4 regions of the Bradyrhizobium sp. 1200_D9_N1_1 genome follow, and region 2 is predicted to be linked to each of the others. Evidence: predicted binding sites of a transcription regulator. Region 2 holds the regulator's gene; each other region holds the start of a gene.

Region 1 (7,028 bases), 5.4 Mb from region 2:
GTGAACCAGACCACCAGCGGCGCACAGATCCCGTGGGAAAGCTCCTCGCTGACGAGCGACTTCACCTTCTTCGGCGACACGGCTGTCGCCGCCAACCGCGCGCCGGTGAATGCGCCGGTCGTGCAGATGGCCTCCAACCTGCCGAGCCGCTCGACCCGCCAGGCCTATGACTACGTCGTGTCGGAGGGACGGCCGGAGTACTATCAGGAGTTCATCCAGATGTATCCGCACGACCCTCTGTGCGACCACATCCGCTGGCTGCTGAACAACCTCCTGCTCACGCAGGCCTGGCACAAGGCGGTGCTCGCGAACTCGCCGCTCGGCTACCAGACCTTCTACGACAGCTATGGCAACAGCCCCTACGCCGTGTCCGCGCTGAAGCTCGCAGCGCAGCCGAAGCTGATCCCGCTGATGCAGGCGACGAAGTTCCTGGCGCCGCAGAACATTGCGCCGACCTTCAAGATCGGCAATCTCGGCCAGCCCAAATACATGCCGCTGCAGCAGGGCAATGGCGGTGGTCAGATGAATGGAAATCTGCCGGTCGTGCAGAAGCCCGTGGACGGCAACGTCATCGGCAAGCTCGGCAATGGCGGCCAGGTCGTCAACCTGCCGGCGGGCAACAACCAGCCGAGCCAGCCGAACGGCACGCCCTCGCAGACCCCGGGCAAGATCGTCACCCTGCCTGCACCGACCAACACCACCAACAACAATGGCGGCATCGGCAAGATCGTGACGCTGCCCGCGACCAACAACACGCCGAACCCCGGCAATGGCACCGGCACCCCCGGCAAGATCGTGAGCATGCCGGTGAATGTCGGCAAGGCCGGTTCAACTGTCGAGACCAAGCCTGTCAATGTTCAGACGCAGAACAACCCGAGCCGCGTCAACAACGGCAACACCGGCATCGTGAAGCTCAACAACAACCCGGTGAACAAGGTGCAGGTCCAGAACACCCAGCAGAACAACCACCCGCAGTTCAATGCGACCAACCGCATGGTCAACAACGGCGGCAACAACTTCCGGCAGTCGATGAACCAGGCGCCCGCCATGGGCGGCGGCAACAATCACCGCGGCCTCATGCACTGATCGCGGCAAGCGAAACGACAAAAGGGCAGAGCGGAAACGCTCTGCCCCTTTGTCATGTTCGCGGCACGAACTCTACGGGCTGGCTAGACGCGCACCGCTGCGATAGTCAAAAAGGTACACCGACTGATTGAAATCGATAACCTCGATGCCACTAGCTAGGCACCTGAACCCTTCGGAGAAAGTGTCTGCGCCTGTCGCACTCCAAATCTCTTCGCCCGTCAGGGAAAGACGAGAAATCTGCAGCTCACCGTGGGATATGAGAGCTTCGTGAGCGCAATCCCAATAGACGCCGAAGCACGTCGCCGGATCAACGCGTCGTGACCATTCCCTCGAACCTGTCGCAAGGTCTAAGCAGACGACTTGATCACCCACCGCGAGATATAGATGGCGGTCCACTTCGATGGCAGAGTGTTGATGGACGCCAGAACACCCTCCACTGGCGCCAAAGACCGCGGACCACTTCCCGTCCGCGCGGACTCCGTGAACGGAGTTTAGATGAGCGTTATCAAGACGGATTTCCGTACCGTACTTTCGCAGATTGTCCGCGGAGCCAAACGAATACGTCGGCTCATCGACGATCTCTACCTGGCCCTCGCGGGTTTCAAGAACGATGCTACGTCGCAGTAGCAGACTCTCCAAAAATCAAGCCACCAGCTCGGCAAACAAATCCGCATCGACGTTGCCGCCGGAGAGCACGATGACGACGTTCTTGCCGGCGACGTCGAGACGTCCCGCAAGCAGCGCGGCAAGGCCGACGGCACCGCCCGGCTCCACCACCAGCTTCAGCTCGCGATAGGCGAACGCGACCGCCGCACCGACTTCCTTGTCGGATGCGGTGACGCCGCGCGCGAGCAGCTTGCTGTTGATCGCAAACGTCATCTCGCCGGGGATCAGCGCCATCAGCGCGTCGCAGATGGTGCGGCCTGCCGGCCCATGCGGCTCGCGATGGCCTGCAGTCAGCGAAATGCCGTGATCGTCGAACGCCTCCGGCTCGGCCACCACGATCTGCGCCAGCGGATATCGCGCCTTCACGGCGGTCGCGACGCCGGCGATCAGGCCGCCGCCGGAGGCCGGTGCCACCACGATGTCGGGGCTGAGGCCCAGCGCTGCCATGTCGTCCGCGATCTCGCGGCCGGCGGTGCCTTGGCCAGCGATCACGAAGGGATCGTCATACGGCCTGACCAGCGTCGCGCCGCGCTTCTCGGCGATGCCGCGCGAGATCGCCTCGCGGTCGTCGCGGTCGCGGTCGTACAGCACGACCTCGGCGCCGTAGGATTTAGTGCGCTCGCGCTTGGACAGCGGCGCGTCCGCGGGCATCACGATGGTCGCCTGCATGTCGAGGATCTTGGCCGCCGCCGCCACGCCCTGGGCGTGGTTGCCGGAAGAGAATGCCACGACGCCGCCGGCGCGCTTGTCCTGCGGGATCGAGGCGACCTTGTTGAAGGCGCCGCGGAACTTGAAGGAGCCGGTGCGCTGGAGCATCTCCGGCTTCAGGAACACTTTTGCGCCGACGCGCTCGTTGAGCACGGGAAAGGACAACAGCGGGGTGCGGATGGCGAAGGGGGCGATCACCCGCGCTGCGGCATCGATATCGGCAGGGCCGATCGGAAGGGGCTGTTCGGTCATGGCCGACCTTATCGCGGCGGATGAGGCCCGGGCAAGACACCTCCGCGCGAGGGTTTTTCTTCTTCAGGCGACGAAGCGTGGCTGCTCCGCCCCGTTCCGGCCCGGCAGCACCGCACCGACCGCCCTTATGCTGTCGATAAAGGCCCTCGCCGAGGCCTCCCAGGTGTAATTGGCGGCGAATTCGACGCAATCCTGCCGGGAGATGCTGAGCGCGGTGAAGCAGGCGCTGCGCAGATCATGATCGAGGGCCCCGACCGGTGCATCGCCGATCACGTCGCGGGGGCCCTTCACCGGGAAGGCCGCGACCGGCAGGCCGCTTGCGAGCGCTTCCAGCAGGACCAGGCCGAACGTGTCGGTCTTGCTGGGGAACACGAAGACGTCGGCGGCCGCGTAGATTTCCGCCAGCGCCTCGCCGTGCTTCTCGCCGAGGAAGATCGCGTCGGGATAGGCCTCTTCGAGCGAAGCCCGCGCCGGGCCGTCGCCGACGACCACCTTGGTGCCGGGCAGCTTGAGGTCGAGGAACGCCTCGAGATTCTTCTCCACCGCGACGCGGCCGACCGAGAGGAACACCGGAGCCGGCAGGCAGAGATCGATCGCGCGGGGATGGAACAAGTGCGTGTCGACACCGCGCGGCCAGAGCACGACATTGTCAAAGCCGCGCTCGGTCAGCTCGCGGGCGAGCGCCGGGGTCGCCGCCATCACGGCGCGGCTGGGCGCATGGAAGCGACGCAGCGCCCGCCAGATCAGCGAGCCCGGAACCGGCACACGGGCGCGGACATACTCAGGGAAGCGGGTGTGGAAGCTGGTCGTGAACGGCAGCTTGCGCTGGCGGCAATAGCGGCGGACCATCAGGCCGATCGGCCCTTCGGTCGCGATATGGATGCTGTCGGGACGGGCTTCCGCGATCAGCTTCGCGATTCGCGCCGGGCGCGGCATCGCGAGCCGCACGTCGCGATAGCTCGGCATCGCGAAGGTGCGGAACGATTGCGGCGTCAGGAACGTGAACTCGACGCCAAGACCTTCAATGCCAAGACCTTCAACGCTAAGCCCTTTGGCGGCGTCAGCAAGCTTGGTCAGCGTCCGAACCACACCGTTGACTTGCGGGTGCCAGGCGTCGGTCGCGACCAGGATGCGCATCAGGCAGCCCTTGCTGCCACTTGCGGCACCTGCGCGGGCTTCTGCAACTGATCCGCCCAGGTGATGATCTCGAAATGGCCGTCGTCGTGCTCGACCAGCGCGGTGCAGCTCTCCACCCAGTCGCCGCAGTTCATGTAGCGGATGCCGGCCTCGTCGCGGATCACGGCATAGTGGATGTGGCCGCAGATCACGCCGTCGGCGTCGTGACGGCGCGCTTCTGCGGCGAGCGCCTGCTCGAACGCGCCGATATAGTTGACGGCGTTCTTGACCTTCTGCTTGGCCCATTGCGACAGCGACCAATAGGGCACCTTGAACATGCGCCGGAAGAAGTTGACGAAGCGATTCATCTGGATCGCGAAGTCGTAGGCCTTGTCGCCGAGATGGGCGAGCCAGCGCGCGTTCTGCACCACGAGGTCGAAGATGTCGCCGTGGATGACGAGATAGCGCTTGCCGTCCACGCCGGTGTGGACGGTGTTCTCGACCACGTCGATGCCGCCGAAATGCGTGCCGTAATAGTTGCGCAGAAACTCGTCGTGATTGCCGGGGATGTAGATCACCTTGGCACCCTTGCGCGCCTTGCGCAAAAGCTTCTGCACGAGGTCGTTATGCGATTGCGGCCAGTGCCAGCTCGATTTCAGCGCCCAGCCGTCGACGATGTCGCCGACGAGATAGATCGTCTCGGCGTCATGGTAGCGCAGGAAGTCCAACAGAAGGTCGGCTTGTGAACCGCGGGCTCCGAGATGAACGTCGGAGATGAACAAGGTGCGAAAGCGCCTTTCAGGGCTTTCGTCACTCACATCGTAGCTTCCCATGCGACAGCCTGTAACAATATCCCGTGACAGGGGGATGACCGATTGAACCTTTGAGGCACCCTCAGATACGAATCAAACCTCGCCTCGCCCTCCCCGCGAATATCAGTCGCATGCGACAATCAGGCGACACGAAGCGGCCATGGCTGTCCGCAAAAGCCCGGTCCCCGTCGCCTTGTTGGTTAACGGCCGGGGCCGGCGCGCAGCTCGAAGCCGGCGTCAGTAAAATTTGTGGAAATGATGGATCGGCCCGTGGCCGTGGCCGACGCCGAAGCGGTCGGCAGCGGCAATCGCGGCGCTGATCCAGGCCTTGGCGTTGCGCACCGCCTGCTCGAGAGTCTCGCCCTTGGCGAGACCCGCTGCCACGGCGGAGGACAGCGAACAGCCGGTGCCATGGGTGTTTTTGGTCGCGACGCGGGGCGCGGCGAGCGCGATCGTGCTTTCGGACGTGACGAGATAGTCGATGCTCTCGGCGCCCTCGCCGTGTCCGCCCTTGATCAGGACCGCACGGCAGCCGAGCGCCAGCAGCCGGCGCCCCTGGCCTTCGATCCCGGCCTCGCTGGCCGCGGCGGGCTCGCCGAGGAGAGCTGCCGCCTCCGGCAGGTTCGGCGTGATCACCGAGGCCAGCGGCATCAGTCGCATGCGCAGGGCTTCCACGGCTTCGGACGCCAGCAGGCGGTCGCCCGATGTCGCGACCATCACGGGATCGAGCACCACATGGCGCGGCTTCCAGTGCGCCAGCGCGGCTGCGATCGCATCGATGCTGGCGGCCTGGGCCACCATGCCGATCTTCACCGCGCCGACGTCGAGATCGGAGAACACCGCATCGATCTGCGCGGTGACGAAATCAGCCGGCACCGCATGAATGCCGGTGACGCCGCGCGTGTTCTGCGCCGTCAGCGCCGTGATCGCGGAGGCGCCGTAGACGCCGAGCGCCGCGAAGGTCTTCAGATCCGCCTGGATGCCGGCGCCGCCGCTTGAATCGGAACCGGCAATGGTGAGAGCCACGGGCGTCGTCATCGCTGGATACATTGGTTTGAGAGGGACACCGCCATGCCTTGTCCTAGCGTGCCGCGGATGCGCCAGCAAGCCGGGCCGGCCGCGGGCGCCGCGACGAGCTAACCCATGCCGGTCCGGCCCCGGCGAATCAGCCGGATAAGGGCCCGGCCCGCCTTGTCGTCCCGCGAGTGTGCACATCCCGCGAAAATATGCCCTCGGCATAGCCCGGCCTTGGCGCCCATCCCGGTGAGTGAGACGTTTATTGGCGGATTCGTCCAGCGATGCCATGTTGCGGGCCGGCCCCGGCCGCAATCCTCTCGGGAAGCAATCACATGTTGGCCTACCTCGAACGTATCCTCGACTCCTCGATGCTCTCCCCGCACGGCATCTGCCTGCTCTGGGAGCCCGAGCTGATATGGCTGCATGTCGTTTCGGATGCCTGCATTGCGCTTGCGTATTTCTCGATCCCGTTTGCACTCGCGATCCTCGTCACCAAGCGGCGCGACCTCGAATTCGGGTGGGTCTTCTGGGCGTTCGCCGTCTTCATCATGGCGTGCGGCCTGACGCATGTGCTGTCGATCTACACGCTCTGGGTGCCCGTCTACGGCGTCGAGGGCATCGTCAAGGCGCTCACCGCCGTGGCGTCGGTCATCACCGCGGGAGCGCTCTGGCCGCTTCTGCCGAAGATCCTGACCATCCCCTCGCCGTTCGAGCTCCGGCAGGTCCGGGCCGCGCTCGAGGAGGAGGAGACCAAGAACCGGGATGCGGCCCAGCTCCTCGGCCAGGTCCGTGAAGCCCAGCGCGCGCTGCGCGAGAGCATGACGCGCCTCACCGCCGTGGTCGAGACCGCGGTCGACGGCGTCATCCTGTTCGACGCGCAAGCCCGCATTCTCCTGTTCAATCCCGCCTGCGAACGGTTGTTCGGCTATCGCGCCGACGAGGTCATGAATCTCGACATCGGTATGCTGATGTCCAATGAGGAGAGGCCCTCACCCACGGGTCATACGCTGCGCATCGCAACCGGGGAAGCCGCCGGTGTGCGCAAGGACGGATCGACCTTTCCGATGGATCTGTCGGTGGGCCAGGCGTGGCAGGACGGCGAGCTGATCTACGTCGGCATCGTCCACGACCTGACCACGCGCAAGCTGACCGAGCAGCAGCTCCAGCAGGCGCAGAAGATGGAGACGGTCGGCCAGCTCTCCGGCGGCATCGCCCACGACTTCAACAATCTGCTCACCGTCATCATCGGCAACGCGGAGTTTCTCAGCGAGCAGCTCAGGTCCCGTCCCGACCTCAGGCGCTTCGCCGACGACATCTGCCAGTCGGGCGAACGCGGCGCGGAGCTGACGCAGCGGCTGCTGGCGTTCAGCC
Region 2 (7,028 bases):
CGGTGAGTGTCTCGGTGCGGTCAATGACGTCCCGCAAGGTGTGACCGTCGTAGGGGTTGTCGGGCAGTGCGCTGGCGTGCAGCACGAACAGGCCACCGGGAGCCCGGCGGTTGTTGGTGACGATGGAGGCCTTCACGCCGAACTCGTAAGGCGCGCTGGCCTTGCCCTTGCCGATGCACTCCACTTCCGGGGCATGGAAGGAATAGAGCTTCCAGCCGCGCTGGCGCTGCTGCTGCGAGCGGATCTGCGTGGCCCGGCCGAGCGGGAGGGCGAACGCCTGCTCCAGTGCTGGCTGGCCTTCGATCTTGCGGCGGATGTCGCGGATGATCCGGCCCAGCCGGCTACGCAGGATACGCAACTGCCGCTGATGCCGCCTGAACTGTTTGGCATGGGCGTAGCGGCCGGCCATCATCGCGGCGGCCTTGGCGATGCGAGCATAGGATTGCCGCAGCCTGACGCCGTGCCTGATCGCCAGGCGGTTGAGCCCCTTGATGGCCGCATGCAGCAGCTTGGCATCGGTCGGAAAGGTGATGGCCTTCGGCTGCACCGTGGTGTCGACCGTAACCCGCTTGAGGTCCTGGCTGCGTAATGCACCGGCCTCGTGCGCTACCCGCAAGCTCTCGGCCAGCAGCAACTCCAGCTTGTCGCCAAGCCGCTTGCGCCAATGGCTCAGGTCCGAGCGCTCGTGCGGGAACGTGTGCTGAAAGAACTCTTCCCCGGTGAAGAACTGGAAGTATGGGTCATGGACCCAGCGCTCGCACACCTCCTCATCGGACAGCCCGTAAATGTGCTTGAGCAACAGCAGACCGATCATGAAGCGCGTCTCGATCCCGGGCCTGCCGTTCTCGCTGTAGAGCGGCGCGATCTCGCCGTCGATCCAGTCCCAATCGACCTTGCCGGCGAGCAGAACCAGCTCGTGCTTCATATTGATGATCTGGTCGAGCCGAGCCCGGAACAGATCGTTCGATCCCGTCGTCTTGTGCTTCTTCGGCCGCATCGTTCCCTCCGATGCAGACAAGGAATCATGCTTCCCGCTTCGAGGGAATCCACGAAAACCAAATCGCAAGGTTCTGACGCCCAAAGCATCAAAACCTTGCAATCTGGAAATGCCCCTTAGCCCAAATCGAGATTCCCGATCAGTGGCTTAGTCCTTCTTCACGGACGACTACGCTTGTCCGAGACGACACTGAGAGTGTGGCTGTAGCCCGCTAAACCAACGCCTGCAAACCCTACGTCTGCTCCGCCTTCGCAAAGCGATCATCCAGCGCGTAGCCGGCGCCGCGGACGGTGCGGATGGGATCCTGCTCGCGGCCGAGATTGAGCAGCTTGCGCAGGCGGCCGATGTGGACGTCGACGGTGCGCTCGTCGATGTAGATGTCGCGGCCCCAGACGCTGTCGAGCAGCTGCTCGCGCGAGAACACGCGGCCGGGATGCTCCAGGAAGAACTCCAAGAGGCGATATTCGGTCGGGCCGAGGTCGATCGGCCGGCCCGAGCGCGCGACGCGGCGCTTGTCGCGATCGAGCTCGATGTCGCCATAGGCCAGCACCGTTGCGAGCCGCTCCGGGCTTGCGCGCCGCAGCAGGCCCTTCACGCGCGCCAGGAGCTCCGGCACCGAGAACGGCTTGACGATGTAGTCGTCGGCGCCGGTCGCAAGACCCCGCACCCGCTCGCTCTCCTCGCCGCGCGCGGTGAGCATGATGATCGGGAGCTGCTTGGTCTCGGGCCGGGTCCGCAGCCGGCGGCACAGCTCGATGCCTGACAGTCCCGGCAGCATCCAGTCGAGTACGATCAGATCGGGGATGTGTTCCTTGAGGCGGGTGTCGGCGTCGTCGCCGCGCATCACCGTCTCCACATCATAGCCGTCGCCTTCGAGGTTGTAGCGGAGAAGCTCGGTGAGAGCTTCCTCGTCCTCAACCACCATAATGCGTGCGCCCATGGTGTCGTCGCTCCTTAAGTCTTCAGGTATTCGGGACCGTCGTGGCGAAGGTCGTCATGTCGCCCTTCGGCCGCTTGTCGGTGATCGCCTGGCCCTCGATCATGTAGAACACGGTCTCGGCGATGTTGGTGGCGTGGTCGCCGATCCGCTCGATGTTCTTGGCGCAGAACATCAGATGGATGCAGAACGAGATGTTGCGCGGATCCTCCATCATGTAGGTGAGGAGCTCGCGGAACAGCGAGGTGCAGATGGCGTCGACTTCCTCGTCGCCCTTCCACACCGCCATCGCCGCCGGCAGATCATGCGCGGCATAGGCGTCCAGCACCGACTTGACCTGCTGCTGCACGAGGTCGGTCATGTGCTCGAGGCCGCGGAACAGCTTGAGCGGATGGAAATCCGTCTCCAGCGCCGCGACGCGCTTGCCCATGTTCTTGGCGAGGTCGCCGATGCGCTCGAGATCGGTCGCAACTCGCATGGCGCCGACGATCTCGCGCAGATCGACCGCCATCGGCTGGCGGCGGGCGATGGTGAGCACGGCGCGCTCCTCGATGCGCTTCTGCAGCGCGTCGAGCTCGGTGTCGGTGGCGACGACGCGCTGGCCGAGCGCGACGTCGCGGCGGATCAGCGCGTCGACGGAATCGACGATCATGCGCTCGGCGATCCCGCCCATCTCGGCGACGAGCCGGGTGAGCTCCTGGAGGTCGGTGTCGAAGGCCTTTGCGGTATGTTCAGAACCCATGTCCCGTCTCCTCAGCCGAACCGGCCGGTGATGTAATCCTGCGTGCGCCGGTCGCTCGGCGACGTGAAGATCTTGCTGGTGTCGTCGAACTCGATCAGCTCGCCGAGATACATGAACGCGGTCTTGTCGGAGACGCGCGCCGCCTGCTGCATGTTGTGGGTGACGATCGCGATCGTGTAGTTCTCGGACAATTCCTGGATCAGCTCCTCGACCTTGGCGGTCGAGATCGGGTCGAGCGCCGAGCAGGGCTCGTCGAACAGGATCACCTCGGGCCGCACCGCGACGGTGCGGGCGATGCAGAGGCGCTGCTGCTGGCCGCCGGAGAGCGACAGGCCGGAGGCGTTGAGCTTGTCCTTGACCTCGTTCCACAGCGCGCCGCCGCGCAGCGCCTTCTCGACGCGGTCGTCCATCTCGGACTTCGAGATCTTCTCGTAGAGGCGGATGCCGAAGGCGATGTTCTCGTAGATCGTCATCGGGAACGGCGTCGGCTTCTGGAACACCATGCCGACGCGGGCGCGCAGCAGGTTGAGGTCGAGCTTGCCGTCGAGGATGTTGGTCTGGTCGAGCATGAGCTGGCCGGTGGCGCGCTGCCCCGGATAGAGGTCGTACATCCGGTTGAAGATGCGCAGCAGGGTTGACTTGCCGCAGCCGGACGGGCCGATGAACGCGGTGACGCGGTTGGTGCCGAGCGTCAGGTTGATGTTCTTCAGCGCGTGGTGCTCGCCGTAATAGAAGTTGAGGTTGCGCACCGTCACCTTGGCCGGCGCTTCCGGCAGCAGCGGCGCCTGGGGCAGCCCACCGGCCGCGCTCATCGATACGGAAAGCTCACTCATTTTGCGGTCCTCTCGGCGCCAAGGATGCGCGCGCCAATATTCAGGGCAAGCACGGTAATCGTGATCAGCAGCGCGCCGCTCCAGGCGAGCTGCTTCCAATAGGCGTAGGGGCTCTGGACGAAGTTGTTGATGGTGACCGGCAGGTTCGCCATCGTCTTGTTCAGGCCAAGGCTGAAGAACTGGTTCGACAGCGCGGTGAAGAGCAGCGGCGCGGTCTCGCCGGCGACGCGGGCGGTGGCGAGCAGCACGCCGGTGATGAGGCCGGAGCGGGCGGCACGATAGGCGATCCGCTTGATCACCAGCGAGCGCGGCAGGCCGAGCGCGGACGCCGCCTCGCGCAGCGCGTTCGGCACCAGCAGCAGCATGTCCTCGGTCGTGCGCAGCACTACCGGGATGACGATGACGGCGAGCGCGAGGCTGCCTGCGATCGCCGAGAAGCCGCGCATCGGCACCACCACCGCGCCGTAGATGAACAGGCCGATGATGATCGAGGGCGCCGAGAGCAGGATGTCGTTGATGAAGCGGATCACCGAGGTCAGGCGGTCGTTGCGGCCGTACTCGGCGAGATAGGTGCCGGCGAACAGGCCGAGCGGCGCGCCGATGCCGACGCCGAGCACGGTCATGATGATCGAACCGACGATGGCGTTGCGCAGGCCGCCTTCGGTCGAGCCCGGCGGCGGCGTATCTGCCACGAAAATCTCGAGGTTCAGACCGGCGATGCCGTTGTAAAGCAGCGTGATCAGGATCAGCGCAAGCCAGGTGACGCCGAAGGCGGCGGCGGCGATGCAGAGTCCGCGAACGACGATGTCCTTGCGGCGGCGGCGTGAATAGATCGGGTTCATGGCGTTAGTTCCCCGCCTTCTTTTCCAGCCGCATCAGCATCAGCCGTGCCGCTGCGAGCACGAAGAACGTCAGCACGAACAGCAGAAGGCCAAGCAGGATCAGGCCGGACTGGTGCAGGCCGTCGCTCTCGGCGAACTCGGATGCGATCGCCGCCGAGATCGTGGTGCCCGGCGCGAAGATCGAGGAGGAGATGCGGAACGAGTTGCCGATGATGAACGTCACCGCCATGGTCTCGCCGAGCGCGCGGCCCAGCGCCAGCATGACGCCGCCGATGACGCCGACGCGGGTGTAGGGGATCACCACGCTGCGCACGACTTCCCAGGTGGTGCAGCCGACGCCGTAGGCGGCCTCCTTCAGCACCGGCGGCACCGTCTTGAATACGTCGACCGAGATCGAGGTGATGAAGGGCAGCACCATGATGGCGAGGATCAGCGCGGCGTTGAACAGGCTGAGATAGGACGGGGGACCCGCGAAGATCGCGCCCAGCACGGGAACGCCGTCGAAGATCTTGATCATGAAGGGCTGGAAGGTGTTGGCCAGGAACGGGCCCAGCACGAAGAAGCCCCACATGCCGTAGATGATCGAGGGAATGCCGGCGAGCAGCTCGATCGCCATGCCGATCGGGCGGCGCAGCCATTGCGGACAGAGCTCGGTGAGGAAGATCGCAATGCCGAGGCCAACGGGAATGGCAATCAGCATCGCGATGAAGGAGGTGACGAGCGTGCCGTACATCGGCCCGAGCGCGCCGAGCACGGGCGGATCCGCCGACGGCGCCCAGCGCTGCGTCCACAGGAAGGAGAAGCCGTATTCCTTGATCGCCGGGAAAGCGCCGACGATCAGCGAAACGATGATGCCGCCGAGGATCAGCAGCACCGAGATCGCGGAGAGCCGCGTGATCCAGTAGAAGGTGACGTCGCCGAGCTTGAACGCGCTCAAGGCCTTGGCGCGATCGTACGGTCCGGCGTCGTCGATTACATCGCTCTGAACGGCCATCTCTGCCACGCCGATCCCCTGTACCCGTTATATACGCTTGTTGTTGGTCTTGCGCTCCGGATGCGGCACGAGGCCGATCCGGAGCGGAGGTCTTTTGAGATCCAGGCACCCAGTCCGGGACAGCAGCGCTTAGCTCTTGATCTCGGCAGCCCAGGTCTTCTCGATCAGGGTCACGACGCCCTCGGGCATCGGGATGTAGTCGAGCTCTTCGGCCGCCTTGCCGCCGTTCTTGAAGGCCCAGCGGAAGAACTTGATGGCTTCCTGCGAGGCTGCCTTGTCGGTGGCATCCTTGTGCATGAGGATGAAGGTCGCCGCCGTGATCGGCCAGGACTTCTCGCCGGGCTGGTCGGTCAGGATGACGTAGTAGCCGGGCGCCTTGGCCCAGTCGGCGTTCGAGGCGGCCGCCTGGAAGGCCTCGACGGTCGGCTGCACCGGCTTGCCGGCCTTGTTGACGAGACCGGTGTAGGTCAGCTTGTTCTGCTTGGCATAGGCGTACTCGACGTAACCGATCGAGTTCTTGGTCTGGCCGATGTTGCCGGACACGCCCTCGTTGCCCTTGGCGCCGACGCCGACCGGCCACTCGACGGCCGTGCCCTCGCCGACCTTGCTCTTCCAGTCCGCGCTGGCCTTGGAGAGGTAGTTGGTGAAGTTGAAGGTGGTGCCCGAACCGTCCGAGCGGCGAACCACGGTGATCGCGTCCGAGGGCAGCTTCAGGTTCGGATTGAGCTTCTTGATCGCGGCATCGTCCCACTTGGTGATCTTGCCGAGATAGATGCTGGCGAGCGTCTCGCCGTCGAACACCATCTCGCCCGGCTTCACGCCCTCGATGTTGACGACCGGAACGATGGCACCCATCACCATCGGCCACTGGACGAGGCCGTCCTTCTCGAGCTGCTCGGCCTTGAGCGGCGCGTCGCTGGCGCCGAAGGTCACGGTCTTGGCCTGGATCTGCTTGATGCCGCCGCCGGAGCCGATCGACTGGTAGTTCAGACCGTTGCCGGTCTCTTTCTTGTAGGCGTCGGCCCACTTGGAATAGATCGGGAACGGGAACGTCGCGCCGGCGCCGGTGATATCGGCAGCAAAGGCCGCCGTCGTCGATGCGGCGACCAAGCCGGCAGCGACGATCGTTTTGAGGAAATTCATGCTGGTCTCCATACAGGGGAGCGAAGCGCCATCCGCGCCCGATCGCGCTCCCCGTGCCGCCCCTTTAGGAGCGGTCGGCTGTGCTTTTACGAAGGTTTCGTGACAGTCGGATGACAGCCCCAAGCGATTGAAATCGCTTGAATTTCAGACTGTCACCGGGGGCCTGATCTGGGGAAAACAGGCGGTGAAAGTGGCGCCCTGTTTGGGCACGCTTTCGATCAAAAGCCGGCCGCGATGCCGGTTAAGAATATGTTTCACCAGCGATAATCCGAGCCCGGTCCCGCCCTGCAAGCGGCTGTCGCCGACATCGACCCGGTAGAACCGCTCGGTCAGCCGCGGCAGGTGCTCGGGCGCGATGCCGGGGCCGAAATCCCGGACCATGACCCGGATTTCCTGAGTTCCATCAGTGGCGGCGCCTGAGGTTAGTGACACGATGACGCGTCCTCCCGAGGCGCCGTATTTGAGCGCGTTCTCGATCAGGTTCTCGAACAGGCGGAGCAGCTCCTCGCGGTCGCCCGCGATCATCACCGGCGGCTCCGG
Region 3 (7,028 bases), 6.7 Mb from region 2:
ATCAGCGTGAAATCGCGCTCGAGGGGCCGGGCGAAGATCAGCCGTCCATCATTGTTCTGGAAGACGTAGACGTTCTCGGAATCGAACAGCCGCGGCACGATGATCTGGCTCATCTGCATCGCGGCCATGGCGGGCTGCGGCTCCCGCAGCACGGTATCCGCCACCATCGACGTCCAGCCACCGGTGGCGTTGGCCAGCGCCCGCGCCGTGATCGTGCGGCGGTGGCCGCGATCGACCACCGCGAGGCGCCATGTGTCGGTTCTGTCAGCGCGCACGCAGCGTGCCCCGGTATGGATCGCGGCGCCGCGTTCGGCGGCATCCAGCGCCGTGAGCACCACCAGGCGGGAATCGTCAACGACACAGTCCGAATATTCGAACGCCGTGCCGAACGGACGCTTCAGCGCGTTGCCGACCGGATGATGCGTAATGTCGAGGGTCGCTGATGGCGGCAGGCCACCCCGGTTCGTGAGGCCGTCATAAACATACAGGCCGGCCCGCAGCAGCCATGGCGGACGCTCCTCGGAATGGGCGGGAATCACGAAGCGCATCGGCCGGACCAGATGCGGCGCGATCCGGAGCCAGATCCGGCGCTCGGCGAGCGCCCGGCGCACCCGCCAGAACCCGCGGCGCTCCAGCACCGACAGATCGCCATGAATCAGCCGCGGCGTCGCCGACGAGGCGGCGCCGCCGAGATCGCCCTGTTCGAACAGAATGACCCGCAGGCCGCGGCCGGCCGCATCGCGCGCGAGGCTGACACCGTTCAGGCCGCCGCCGATGATCGCAAGGTCGTAATCCGCCATGAAGCCGTCGAGAGCGAGCGAAACGAAGCGCTCCCATCACTAGCCGGTCTTGAGCGCAAGCTCCATGGCTTCGGCGCGGCCGACGAGGCCGGCATACTTCCCGATCGGCAGTGGCTTGCCGAGCAGGTAGCCCTGCACGCCGTCGCAGCCCTCCTTGGCGAGGAAGGCGAGCTGGTCGAGCGTCTCGACGCCCTCGGCGATGATGGACATTTCGAGGCCGTGGCCGAGATCGATGACGGCGCGCACGATCGCCGCCGATTGCGGGTTGCGGCCGAGATTGATGATGAAGGCGCGGTCGATCTTGATCTTGTCGAACGGAAACGCCTGGAGATAGCTCAGCGAGGAATAGCCGCTGCCGAAATCGTCCATGGAGATGCGCACGCCGAGCGCCTTCAGCCGGCGCAGCAGCGCCAGGCCCCGGTCGAAATCCTCGATCAGCACGCCCTCGGTGATCTCGAGCTCGAGCCGGCCGGGCGCCAGGCCGGTTTCGATCAGGATCGAATGGACCAGCCCGACCACGTCGCCGTGCATGAACTGCGCCGGCGACAGATTGACCGCGACCTGGAGCGGCTTCGGCCAGGACGCCGCCTCGCGGCAGGCCTCGCGCAGGATCCACTCGCCCATCTCGACGATCAGGCCGCTCTCCTCGGCGATCGGGATGAATTCGGCCGGCGAGACCTGGCCACGCACCGGATGCTGCCAGCGCGCCAGCGCCTCGAAGCCGATGATCTCGCTCTCGGCGACGCTATGGCCGGCGGCCCCCTGCGGCTGGAAGGCGAGCGAGAGCTCGCCGTTCTTGATCGCCATCGACAGGTCCTGATGCAGCACGCGGCGATCGCGGATCTGCTGGTCCATCTCCGGCTGGTAGAGGCTGATCGTGCCGCGCGATTTCTGCTTGGCGCGGAACAGCGCCGCACCGGCATTGGCGAGCAACGAGGCGCCGTCGGCGCCATTGTGCGGGAAAATCGACATGCCGGTGGTGGCGCCGGCACGGACTGGCCGGCCGTCGATCTGGAATTCCCGCGCGACGGCTTCGCCGAGCTGCTGCGCCAGCGCAAGACCCGCCTCCGGCTGCTTGCCGTCGATGATCAGGCCGAACTCGTCGCCGGACAGGCGCGCCACCACGCCGCCGCGCGCGGAATCCTGGAGCCGCTGGGCCACCTCGATCAGGAGCTTGTCGCCGAGCGCATGGCCGAAGACGTCGTTGACCTCCTTGAGGCCGTCGAGATCAACGCAGAGGACGGCGAACTCCTCGCCGGTGCCTTCGCAGGCCTCGATCATCTGAGTCAGCGCCTGCAGGAAGGCGGCACGGTTCGGCAGATCGGTGAGGCCGTCGTGATAGGCCATGTGCGCCATGCGCGACTCGGTCTGCCGGCGGTCGGTGACGTCTTCGTGGGTCTTGATCAGGTATTGCGGCTCGCCGGCATCGCTGAGCACGGTGGCGCGCCGGGTCAGGAACAGCCGCAGGCCGTCCTTGGTGGAGATCGGGTGCTCCTCGGTGATCATCCCGCGCTTCTTGATCGCAGCCTCGTCGCGCGCGATGATCAGCTTGGCTTCCTTGGGATTGAAGATGTCGGACGCGGTCAGGCCCGTGGCTTCCTCGCGCCTGCGGTTGAGGATCGTCTCGGCGCTGCGGTTGGCGAGCAGGTAGCGGCCGTCCTTGACCTGCTCGACGATCAGCGCCACCGGGATGTTGTCGACGACGAGCTCGAGGAATTTCTTGGTGCTCTCCAGCTCCTGCGACAGTGAGCGGCGGTCGGTGATGTCCTCGAACACGAGCATCAGGAATTCGGGCTTGTTGTTCTCGTTGCGGACCACGATCCGGATCGAGGCAACCATGCGCCGTTCACCGCCGCGGTCGACCTCGAACTCATTACGGAACTGGCCGTCCGGCGAATTGAGCGCCGCCCGGTCGGTCGCCTCGATGCTGGCCGCTGAGACGGGGGCAAACAGCTCGCGCGCGTTCTTGCCGACGACCTGGTCCCGCGTAAACCCCCAGAACCGCTCATAGGCGGTGTTGGCGAAGATGTAGCAGCCGTCCTCGATGTTCTTCGCGGCAACGCAGGCCGGCACGTTGTCGAGCACCGTTTCCAGGAACTGCTTGGTCGAGGCGAGCTGCCGCGACAGCCTGCGCTCCTCGCTGACGTCGAGATGCGTCGCCACCGAGCCGCCGTTCGGCAGCACGAAGTATTTTACCAGGATGGCCCGGCCGTCAGGCAGTTCGGTGATCAGACCGTTGCCGCTTGCCGCCTTCTCGTAGAATTCCTTATCGGAGACGCCACCAAGGACCCCGCGCTTGCGCCGCAGCTCGAGGATGTCGTGGCCGTTCATGTCGGCCCACAGATCCGACCGTGACAGGCCATAGATCTCGAGATAGCGGTCATTGCAGAAGATGACGCGCCGCTGCGCATCGGTCATCACCACGCCCTGGTTGAGATTGTTCATGGCGGAGGAGACGAAGGCGTTGCGCCGCAGCTGCAACCGCCTGGTCCGGCGCAGCGCGGAGTGGATCCACAACGCGATTGCCACCAGGAACGCACAGACGACGATGCCCCCGATCAGGGCTTCCCAGATCAGGTTGGGATCGAGGTTGTCGAGCGAGCTCGGCGGGGCGAAGCTGTCCGACAGCGCAAAGGCACGCGCAGGCGCGACCGTGCCGGCCAGGCACACGACGGCCTGCACAGCAATCAGAATCGTGCTGTCCGCGTGCCAGTTCTTCTCAGCCATCAGCCACCCGCGATTTCAACGTCGGATTGTCTGGCCTCACGGGTTTGGATCGGGTAAACGCCTGTACGCGCAACAGAAAAATGTCACGTTAAATACGGCAATTGCCCTGACATGATAAATGCTTCCTTAACGGAAAATGACCCCGCGCCCTCGTTCCCGGGCTTGATGCCTCCGGCGCTTCCAGCGGACCTCCTGCACAACCATGGATAGGGTCGACTGCATCGTCATCGGAGCCGGCGTGGTCGGGCTCGCGGTGGCTCGAAAGCTGGCCCAGGCCGGGCGCGAGGTCATCGTGCTCGAGGAAGCCGAGGCCATCGGCACCATCACCTCCTCGCGCAACAGCGAGGTGATCCATGCCGGCATCTACTACCGCGCCGGAAGCTGGATGGCGCGCATGTGCGTCAACGGCAAGCACGCGCTCTACCGCTACTGCGGCGAGCGCGGCATCCCGCACAAGAATTGCGGCAAGCTGATCGTCGCGACCAATGCGAAGGAAACCGAGAAGCTGCAATCGATCAAGGCGCACGCCGAGGCCAATGGCGTGCTCGACATGCAGTTGCTCACGGGCGAGGCCGCACGCGCGCTGGAGCCGGCGCTCGCCTGCGACGCCGCGCTGCTCTCGCCCTCGACCGGCATCATCGACAGCCACGCCTACATGCTCTCGCTGCGCGGCGAGGCCGAGGAAGCCGGCGCGGCCTTCGCGTTTCACACCCCGCTGATCCGTGCCAAGGCGGCCGCCGGCATGATCGAGGTCGAGGCCGGCGGCGAGGCACCGATGGCGCTGCAATGCAGCCTCCTCGTCAACGCTGCGGGCCTCGCGGCGACAACGGTGGCGCGCAATATCGACGGCATGCCGCTGGACCGGATTCCGCCGGCCTATCTGGCCAAGGGAAATTACTTCAGCTGCAACGCCAAGGCGCCGTTCTCGCACTTGATCTATCCGGTGCCCGAGCCCGGCGGCCTCGGCGTGCATCTGACGCTGGACATGGCGGGGCAGGCGCGTTTCGGCCCTGACGTCGAGTGGATCGAGACGATCAACTACGAGGTCGATCCGTCACGCGCCGAGCGCTTCTATCCGGCGATCCGGAGATACTGGCCGACGCTGCCTGACGGCGCGTTGATGCCGAGCTATTCGGGCATCCGCCCGAAGATCGTGCCGCCGGCGGTCGCCACGCAGGATTTCCTGATGCAGGGTCCGCGCGATCACGGCGTGGCAGGCCTGATCAACCTGTTCGGCATCGAATCGCCGGGACTGACGTCCTCGCTCGCGATCGCCGATCACGTCGCCGAGCTCGCAAATATCTGAAGCGTCTTCAAGCGAAGCGGATACCACTTCGCGCAAAGAAGAAAACGCGTCCAAACAAGAAGCCGGAGCTATTTCCGTTCCGATTCCGTCGGAACGGAAATAGCTCTGGACGCCGCGCAAATGTCCTTGCGCGGCTTCGCATCTTCCAACAGGGATGAGCGCAACAGCACTCACCCCTGCCTGAAGGGGTACGATCAAACTCTACGCTGAATACGGGGTTTACTAGTGAAGCGTGTCGCCAGTGTGCTTCAGACGCTCGATCTGGTCCTTGACCATCAACTTCCGGCGCTTCAACTCAACAATTTGCAGGTCGTCTGTTGAAAGGTGCACGAGAGCTTCGTGCAATTCGTTTTCGAGAGTTTTATGCTTCCGTTCCAATTCAACCAGATGTGCCTGAATTGTCATTCGAAACCTCCTCGGTAGGGGTGACCTTGGATTCGATCCGGACGACGAAGTGTACATCACCGATTCGTTCTGTCGATGGATATCCGTCGTCGCCTTGTCATTTTTGAAAATTCATATGTAACGAAGCGTGAGTAAGGAACCGCGCTGGGAAAAATCCATGATATCAATGCGCTTGCGCAGCGCCGCAGCGAACCGTCGAAATATCTTGCGAGAGATGGGTGAGCGACGGCCCGAGATCGCTTGCGGTCACGGCGCGCAAGGACGATAATTTCCACAGGGCATCCACAGCCTTAATCTCACGACTATCGGTTTTTCGGCCACCGCAGACATGACCCATGAAGACGAGAGTGAACTCGAAGCCGAGCTCGCCCGGTTGCAGCAGGAACACCGAGATCTCGACGCGGCGATCGATGCACTGCATCAATCGCCTGCCCCCGACCTATTGCGGTTACAGCGGCTGAAGAAGCGCAAGCTGTTGTTGCGCGACCGCATCGCCTTCATCGAAGACCAGATCACGCCCGACATCATCGCCTGATCCCCAGCGGGCTTTTCGCGGCGGGGCGAGCCGGGTGAATCCTCTTGACTCCAAAAGAACAAAATAGGAACATTCAGGCACCAAACGCCCCCAGGAAACGCCCCAGAGAAACGCCCAAGGAACCTAGCAAGGACAACGCAGATGTCGGCAACCGCCCTTTTGGACAACAGCCATTATGAACAGGCCTGCGATCAGGCGATCGCGATGTGCGACGGCAATCTGCGCAGCACCATCAAGGCGCTGATCATGGCCAACGAATATCTGGAGGCGGAGTTCGAGGAATTGCAGGCGGCGATTTCAGCCGGCTGCATTCCGGAGACCTCTCGCAGCAAGGCGCGGAGCAGCGCCGCCTGATGTTGATGATCGGAGCAACGCCATGTCGGACGTCACCTACTACGTTGCAATGCCCTTCCTGATCGATGACGACGGATCGCCGGTCGCGGGCGCCGCGGAGGAATGTCAGTCCTCGACGGCCGCGCTGCGGCGCGCGGAGATTCTGGCGCGCGGTGCCGGCCACATCGGCGCGGTCGCATTTTGCCGCAGCGGCGATCCCATGACCGGCGAATTCGGCGACGCGACGCTGCTGCGCAAGTTCGGCAACGTGCCGGAAGATCTGGCCACGTTGTAGGGCATTTATTGTTTGAGCATGATCTCCGCGCAAACGCGTTTCGCATTTGTCGCGAGGAAAATCGCTGCACACTTTGCGCTAGCGCGGCCCTTCGGGTCCGGATCATGCTCAGTTGCTGACCAGCCTGATCCGCGGCTCGTGCCGCCGGCGCGCCTTGCGCACATACATTGCGGCATCCGCCTCCTCCAAGGCGCGGCCTGCGTCGGAATGCGCCCCCAGCAACGCGACGCCGGCGGAGGCGCCCGCGGTCACATTCTGGCTGCGGAAGACGAAGGATAATTCGTCGATCGTCTGCTCGAAGGCCGCGGCCTTCGCCTTGGCATCGGTCTCGTTGAGATTCCACAGCAGCAGCGCGAACTCGTCGCCGCCGAGCCGGCCGACCACGTCGGAGGCGCGGACCTGCCGCGTCAGCGCGCCGACGATCGCCTTGAGCACCTCGTCGCCGGCGGCGTGGCCGAAGGAATCGTTGATCGGCTTCAGCCGATCGACATCGAGCACGATCAGCGCGCCGGTGGCGCGATAGCGCTTCATGTAGGCGATGGCGCGTGTGAGCTCGCGCTCGAAGCCGCGCCGGTTCGGAATCTCGAGCAGGAAATCGGTGTCGGCGGCAGCTTCCAGTTCCGCGAC
Region 4 (7,028 bases), 7.6 Mb from region 2:
AAAGCCACTCGCCGACATCGGTCCAGACCCGCTGGCCGTTGTCGAGCGTGAGGATGCGATCGAAATAGCTGACGAAGTTGCCGAAATAGGTGAAGAAGGTGCGCAGGTTCACTTCGGCGCCGATCGCGGCGAGAAGCAGCGCGGCGGCGAACACCACGATTCCGAGCAAGAGACGGAGCCGCCTGCGCGCGACCGCCTGATTGTAAGCGGTGTTCAGCGCAGCCAGTTGCTGCTCGGGCAGGATCGAAACCGCGAGGGTCATCTGTTCAGGAAAAGTGGCCGATCAAAGAGAAAGAGCCGGGTCCATCGACCCGGCTCGAGTAGCTCGTCCCGAAACTCAGGACGCCTTCTTCTTACGCAGTGCATCGACGAACTTGATCAGCTCGATCGTGCCATCCCAGTCCTTGGTGGTGGCGGGATGGAAACCCTTCTTCTGGCCGTCCTGGAGGCGATCGAAGGCCGCCTTGTCCTTGGCCGGCGCGTCGAAGAACGCCTTCGCGATCGCCGCCTTCGCCTCTTCCGGCAGGTCGGAGTTGTAGGCATAGGGACCGTTGATGATCGGCGCCGACTTGTGGATGATGCGGAAATCGTCCTTCTTCATCGGCGAGCCGTCGGCATTCTTCAGCATGCCCTTGGTCAGCATCTGCGCCAGCGTCGAATCGTCGTCGCTGGTCCACTGGTTGGCCGCGACATCGACCGTGCCCTGCGCCAGCGCCAGGATCGCGTTCTCATGGCTGCCGGTGAAGACGACCTTGCTGAAATAGGTGTCGGCGTCCGCGATGCCCATCTTGTCGAGCTCGAAGCGCGGCACGTTGTTGCCGGACGTCGAGTTCGGGTCGACGAGGCCGAGGTTCTTGCCCTTGAGCTGGTCGATGCTCTTGTAGGGGCTGCTCGCCTTGACGAAGAACACCGAATAGTAGCCGGTCGAGCCGTCGGCGTTGATGTCGTTGGCAAACGCGTCGGTCTTGACGCCGGTCAGGCGGGCGCGGGCGAACGAGGCCGAGCCGTAGCTGGCGATATGGATATTGCCGGCGCGCTGGCCTTCGATGACGGCGGCGTAGTCATTGGCGATACGCAGCGTGACCTTCACGCCCAATTCCTTGGAGAGATAGCTCATGAACGGCGCCCAGCGCTCGGTCACGCCCGAGGCGTTTTCCGCCGGAATGACCGCGAAGGTCAGCTCGGAATATTTGGCTTTCCAGTCGTCGGCGGAGGCCGAGGTCGTGAATGCGAGCGCGGCGGCGCCGGCAAGAACTAGTCTGCGAGTGATCATGATACCCTCTTCATCGGTTGGGGTCGGTTGACGCAAAAACTGGCAACGACAGAAGCGATGCGGCTCAGGCGGCGGCCGCCGTTCCAAGCGCCGGAATGCCCTCGGGCGCCGGCACGGGCGAGCCGCCCATGACGTCGGTGGCTTCGAGATCGTAGAGCTCGCGCGCGACGTGATCGGTCAGCGCAGACGGTGCGCCGTCGAACACGACACGGCCCTGCGCCATGCCGATCAGGCGGTCGCAATAGCTGCGCGCCAAGTCGAGCGAATGCAGGTTGCAGAGCACGGTGATGCCGAAATGCTTGTTGATGCGCAGCAGCGCATCCATCACGATCTTGGTGTTGCGCGGGTCGAGCGAAGCGATCGGCTCGTCGGCGAGAATGATGTCGGGCTGCTGCACCAGCGCGCGGGCGATCGCGACGCGCTGCTGCTGGCCGCCGGAGAGCTGGTCGGCGCGCTGCGCGGCGAGCGCGGCGATATCGAACTGCTCGAGCGCGGACATCGCCAGCGCCTTGTCGTGTTCGGGCCAGGTCTGCGACAGCGAGCGCCAGGCCGGCATCGTCGCGAGGCGCCCCATCAGGACGTTGGTGAGAACATCGAGCCGGCCGACGAGGTTGAACTGCTGGAAGATCATCGCCGAGCGCGCCCGCCACTGCCGCAGCTCCTTGCCGCGCAGCGCTGTGACGTCGGTGCCGTCGAACAGGATGCGGCCCTGCGTCGGCGTCACCAGGCGGTTGATGGTCCGCAGCAGGGTGGACTTGCCCGCGCCGGATCTTCCGATCACGCCGACGAATCCGCCGGGGGAAATTTGAAACGAAGCGTCGTCCACCGCGGCTTTTGCGCCAAAGCGGCACGTCAGACCTTCAACCACCAGCATGCAGGGCTCCAGAGTAGCTGGGACCCACCGCTAACGCCGACGCTTGACACTTGTGTGACATGCACGTTGCGGTGCGGCGATCCAACACACCTCATCCCCTGTCATCGCTGCGTCATGACATTGTCATCGAGCCGCTCGAAGAGGAACGCCCGCCCTCACGCTTCGGATACGACATGGCCGGCAAAGCCCTTTCAGTCCAACCGACCATCGATCCCTCGGCCAAGCTGCACGAGACCCGGCTCGGCGCCTATACCGAGGTCGGCGCGCGCACGATCCTGCATGAAGTGACGATGGGCGATTACTCCTATGTCGTGAACGATTCGCAGATCACCTACACCACGATCGGGAAATTCTGCTCAATTGCGGCGATGACGCGTATCAACCCCGGCAATCATCCGATGCATCGCGCGACGCAGGCGCACTTCACCTATCGTTCCAGCGCCTACTTCCCCGGCGAGAGCGACGACACGGAGTTCTTCGACTGGCGGCGCCAGCATCACGTCCATATCGGCCACGACGTCTGGATCGGCCATGGCGCGATCGTGCTGCCCGGCCGCAACATCGGCACCGGCGCGGTGATCGCGGCCGGCGCCATCGTCACCAAGGACGTACCCGCCTACACCATCGTCGCCGGCAATCCCGCGCGAATCGTGCGGCGGCGCTTCTCGGAAGAGATCGCCGGGCGGCTTGCGCGGCTCGCCTGGTGGGACTGGGATCACGACAAATTGCGTGAAGCCTTGCCCGATTTCCGCAGGCTCGGGATTGAAGATTTTCTCTCCACGTATGAAGCACGGGCACACTCCCCTGTCAGCAAACGAAGCGCGGTCGCGTGACAGACATTTTCCTTGAGGGCGGCCGGGCCCTGATCGGCACCGAGTTGGTCGAGACGTCACTCAGCGTGGCCGGAACGGACATCGCACGGGTCGATGCCGCCCGTGGCCGGGCTCGGCTCGCGATCGATGCGCGCAATCTGCTGGTGTTGCCGGGAATCGTCGATCTGCATGGCGATGCCTTCGAGCGGCAGATGATGCCGCGCGCCGGCGTGGACTTCCCGATCGACGTCGCGCTCGCGGACAGCGACCGCCAGGCGATCAGCAACGGCATCACCACGGTCTTTCACGCCACGACCTGCTCGTGGGAACCGGGCCTGCGCAGCGCCGACAATGCGCGCGGCCTGATGGAGGCGATCGAGCGGCAGCGTCCGCAATTCGCTGCCGACACCCGCTTCCATCTGCGGCACGAGACCTACAATCTCGATGCCGAGGCCGAGATCAGCCGGTGGCTCGCCGAGGGCCGCGTCGACCTGTTTGCCTTCAACGACCACATGGACGGCACCGTCGCCGACATGGCCAAGCCGCGCAAGCGCAACCGCATGGTGGAGCGCACTGGCTTGTCCAGCGAGGATTTTGACGGGCTGGTCGACCGCGTGATCTCGCGCGCCGCCGACGTGCCGGCCTCCGTGTCGCGGCTCGCTGCTTCTGCCCGTGCGGCAGACGTGCGGATGCTCTCGCATGACGATGCGACACCCGCGATGCGCCGGGAGTTTCGCGAACTCGGCGCTGACATCGCCGAGTTTCCGATCAACGAGGAGACGGCGCGGGCGGCAGCGAGCCACGGCGATGCCATCGTCTACGGCGCGCCGAACGTCGTGCGCGGCGGCAGCCACACCGGCTGGACCCGGGCATCCGACATGATCGCAAAGGGGCTCTGCTCGGTGCTGGCGTCGGACTATTACTATCCCGCGCAACTGCTCGCCGCGTTCCGCCTCGCCGCCGATGGCGTGTTGCCGCTGACGGAGGCCTGGAGCCTGGTCTCCGCGGAGCCTGCGCGCGCGGCCGGCCTTGCCGACCGCGGCATCCTCGCCGAAGGACGCCGCGCCGACATCCTCCTCGTCGACGACACCGTGCCGCTGCGGCCGCGGCTCGTCGCGGTGATATCAGGCGGAAAGCTCGTGCATCTCACCGATGCGACGCGACTGCTCAGCGCGGCGGCGGCGCCGCGCGAGGCTGTCGTCGCGGCATAAATTGGCTATGCTGAGGCGATGACAGGTTTTCCCCGCTACGCGATCTATTTTGCCGCCGGCGCCGACAGCGCGCTGACCCGCTTCGGCGCCAAGCTGCTCGGCTACGATGCCTACACCGGCGACGAGGTGCCGTTTCCGCCCGAGGCGCTGCACGTTGCACCGGACTGGCGTGACGTCTCCGCCGATCCCCGCAAATACGGCTTCCACGCCACGCTGAAGGCGCCGATGGCGCTGACGCCCGGCAGCACCGAGGCGGAGCTTATGGCAGCCTGCGCGACATTCGCCGAAACGGCGCGGCCGATCCCGGCCATCCGCCCGATCGTCGACACCATCAGCGGCTTCATCGCCGTCATCCCGGCCGAGCCGGTCGATGCGCTCCAGCAGCTCGCCGCCGATTGCGCACGCGAGTTCGATTCCTTCCGCGCCGCTCTCACCGCGGAAGACCGCGCACGCCGGAAGCCCGACAAACTCACCGAGCGGCAGCGCGATTATCTCGACCGCTGGGGTTACCCCTACGTCATGGAAGAATTTCGCTTCCACATGACCCTGACTGGGCGGCTGGATGCAGAGCGCCGCGGACCGATCCTGGAGATGTTGCGGACGCGGTTCGCGTCGCTTCGTCTCGACACGCTGGCGATCGACCGCCTCGCCCTGTTCAGGCAGAACGAGACCAAGGCGCGCTTCCGCATCATCGGCGAGTGGGCTTTGGCGCGATAGACCTCAGCGCCAGCTCGCAAGATTGAAGGCGAGCGCCACCGCGCCAACCAGAACGAGGCTGGTCGCCCAGACTGCATCCAGATTGAACCAGCTGCGCGAGACGAACCTCAATCCCAGATAGCGGTAGACCAGCCACGCCAGAGATCCGCCGGCGCTGACCATGGCGGCAACGTGCACCAGGGACACCAGCACCGCCATCCCGAGACTTGCCTTCATCAGCGCGCCCGCCGCCTCATGGCCGGCATCGAGCTCGAGGGCCTGGCAGAGCCCGAGATAGATCGGCACGAGCATCAAGGCCGCGCCGTGGGCAATGGCAACGGCGAATGACCAGAGCGCCAATTGCGTTGGCGGAATTCGTGCCAGCGCGCGGGGATGGCGCCGCTCGATCAGCCGATAGACACCGAAGCCGATGACGAGAAGGCTCGCACTGATCTGGATCGAACGCTGCCACTCGGCCAGCACGAGCAGGAACGCGAATGGCAGCAGCACGAGAAGTGTTGCCAGGAGATGTCCGGCCGCCAGGGCCCACAACGCACGGAACAGCGCGCGTGGGCTCTTGTCCATGAGCCCGGCCGAAACAGCGAGCGGCCATCCCATTCCCGGGTTGACCCCGTGGTAGAGGCCGCTCGCAACAAGAGCGAGCCAAAGCCAGCCAAGCGCCGGGCTCGCGTGCGCCCCATCTAGACCGACGGGTAGCAAAAGGAATCCGTCGAACAATCGCCGCCCTCGAGCCTGATCTGGTGCGCACGATATCCGTCGGGGAAGCTCACGAAATAGTCCTTGTCGAGCTCGAGGCCGCCGTTGCCGCCGACATTGGCCATGACTTCCACGCCCGGAACCCCGTCGGGATAGAACTGATCGTCCCAGGTGGAATAGAGCGAATTGGTCCAGTACACGCGCCTGCCGTCGCGGCTGATCTCGACCATCTGCGGACCGGCAGCAAATGCCTTGCCGTTCGGATGGGGGGTGCGGCGCGCGATGCCGCCGATGTGGACCGAGCCCGCAAGCTTCGGCTTTCGCGGATCACTCACATCGTACTGGCGCATTTCACCCGTGCCCCAGCACGAGACATAGAGGAACCGGTCATCCATCGACAGGTCGATGTCGGTCACCAGCGGCGGCACGGCGCCAAATCCCTGCAGCAGCGGCGGGAGCTTCTCCTTTGGCGCAGGTTCGGGAGGGATCGTCGCCGTCTTCTCGGCATGGAATTTTCCGCCTTCGCGCCACCAGGTCCAGATCGATGCTTCGAGGTTCGTGGTGTCGACCACGACGCCAACGAAGCCGTATTCGCGAACCGGATCGTGCGCGGGCCGCACCTCCAGCGCCATCTGATGATTGGCGCCGAGGTCGATGGTCTGGACGTTGCGACGGGCGCGAAGGTCCCAGAAGTGGAGACGATGGCCATATTTGTTCGACAGCAGATCTTCCGGAACGATCCCGTTCTCGAACTGCGGCGGCAATGCCCATTCGCTCGTCACCATGTAGTCGCGCGGCAGATTCCACCAGAAGTCATAATGCAGCGTCTGCGGGCCACGGTCGATCTCCCATCGTCCAAGGACCTCGAACGTCTCGCAATCCATGATGAAGACGCCCGGAGGTCCGTTGGTGCCGTCCTTGCCGCCGCCGCCCAGCGTGCTGACATAGATGCCGTCCGGCCCGCAATGGATGGTGTGCGGGCGCGAGTAGCCGGTCTTCTTGAAGACTTCCTCCGGTTCGATGATCTTGTGGATCTTGGCTTTGGTCGGATCGGGCTTGGTATCGATGATGTAGATCCGCGACGAGCGCAGCCCGGGGATGATGAGATAGCGCCGCTCGATGAAGGCGTGTCCGGCGAGCGGCGACAAGGCGGAAGAGCAGGCATTCCAGCCGAAGTGATGAAACTCGTCGCCTTTGTTGGGCATCGTCACGGTGTGGACGATCTGGCCATAGGTCGGCGATCCCGGCTTGACGTCGATGACCGCAAGAGCATCCGGCTTTGAGAAATCCGGACTGAGCAGCAACGTATAGGCAAAGTTCTCCGCAGGTGCTTCCATCGCAAGCTTGGGCGATGCGTGAAAGGTGGGATCCGGCCTCATCGTCATGGCACTGCCTCCCTGTTCTGTCGGTTCGCGCCAACCTGGCTCGGGACAGCGGCATAATGA

The links. The regulator PhoB, encoded in region 2, activates phosphate uptake and scavenging genes when phosphate is short. The targets are predictions, from matches to a motif close to TGTCATNNANCTGTCAT.
Region 1: AB5K84_RS16360 (UDP-2,3-diacylglucosamine diphosphatase) is a predicted target of PhoB. The motif match lies at 4,685-4,701, and genes of this name have one in related genera.
Region 3: AB5K84_RS10290 (YdcH family protein) is a predicted target of PhoB. The motif match lies at 5,323-5,339, and genes of this name have one in related genera.
Region 4: phnC (phosphonate ABC transporter ATP-binding protein) is a predicted target of PhoB. The motif match lies at 2,258-2,274, and genes of this name have one in related genera.

What each region holds. Positions count from the first base shown of each region.
Region 1 covers NZ_CP197226.1:3,415,992-3,423,019, reverse strand. Annotated here, with positions in the region: gene AB5K84_RS16375 (caspase family protein) at 1-1,086, shown strand, start outside; gene AB5K84_RS16370 (threonine/serine dehydratase) at 1,729-2,712, opposite strand; gene AB5K84_RS16365 (glycosyltransferase family 4 protein) at 2,776-3,849, opposite strand; gene AB5K84_RS16360 (UDP-2,3-diacylglucosamine diphosphatase) at 3,849-4,661, opposite strand; gene thiD (bifunctional hydroxymethylpyrimidine kinase/phosphomethylpyrimidine kinase) at 4,878-5,678, opposite strand; gene AB5K84_RS16350 (hybrid sensor histidine kinase/response regulator) at 5,990-7,028, shown strand, end outside.
Region 2 covers NZ_CP197226.1:8,804,793-8,811,820, forward strand. Annotated here, with positions in the region: gene AB5K84_RS41685 (IS5-like element ISBj5_B family transposase) at 1-997, opposite strand, end outside; gene phoB (phosphate regulon transcriptional regulator PhoB) at 1,230-1,937, opposite strand; gene phoU (phosphate signaling complex protein PhoU) at 1,960-2,676, opposite strand; gene pstB (phosphate ABC transporter ATP-binding protein PstB) at 2,688-3,509, opposite strand; gene pstA (phosphate ABC transporter permease PstA) at 3,506-4,351, opposite strand; gene pstC (phosphate ABC transporter permease subunit PstC) at 4,356-5,345, opposite strand; gene pstS (phosphate ABC transporter substrate-binding protein PstS) at 5,475-6,488, opposite strand; gene AB5K84_RS41720 (ATP-binding protein) at 6,633-7,028, opposite strand, start outside.
Region 3 covers NZ_CP197226.1:2,118,500-2,125,527, reverse strand. Annotated here, with positions in the region: gene AB5K84_RS10305 (glycerol-3-phosphate dehydrogenase) at 1-800, opposite strand, end outside; gene AB5K84_RS10300 (sensor domain-containing protein) at 840-3,527, opposite strand; gene AB5K84_RS10295 (NAD(P)/FAD-dependent oxidoreductase) at 3,730-4,833, shown strand; gene AB5K84_RS10290 (YdcH family protein) at 5,056-5,238, opposite strand; gene AB5K84_RS10285 (YdcH family protein) at 5,567-5,773, shown strand; gene AB5K84_RS10280 (hypothetical protein) at 5,915-6,127, shown strand; gene AB5K84_RS10275 (hypothetical protein) at 6,150-6,401, shown strand; gene AB5K84_RS10270 (GGDEF domain-containing protein) at 6,510-7,028, opposite strand, start outside.
Region 4 covers NZ_CP197226.1:1,211,932-1,218,959, reverse strand. Annotated here, with positions in the region: gene phnE (phosphonate ABC transporter, permease protein PhnE) at 1-262, opposite strand, end outside; gene phnD (phosphonate ABC transporter substrate-binding protein) at 338-1,273, opposite strand; gene phnC (phosphonate ABC transporter ATP-binding protein) at 1,338-2,147, opposite strand; gene AB5K84_RS05870 (chloramphenicol acetyltransferase) at 2,321-2,980, shown strand; gene AB5K84_RS05865 (alpha-D-ribose 1-methylphosphonate 5-triphosphate diphosphatase) at 2,977-4,170, shown strand; gene AB5K84_RS05860 (DUF1045 domain-containing protein) at 4,189-4,887, shown strand; gene AB5K84_RS05855 (hypothetical protein) at 4,891-5,484, opposite strand; gene AB5K84_RS05850 (selenium-binding protein SBP56-related protein) at 5,568-6,968, opposite strand.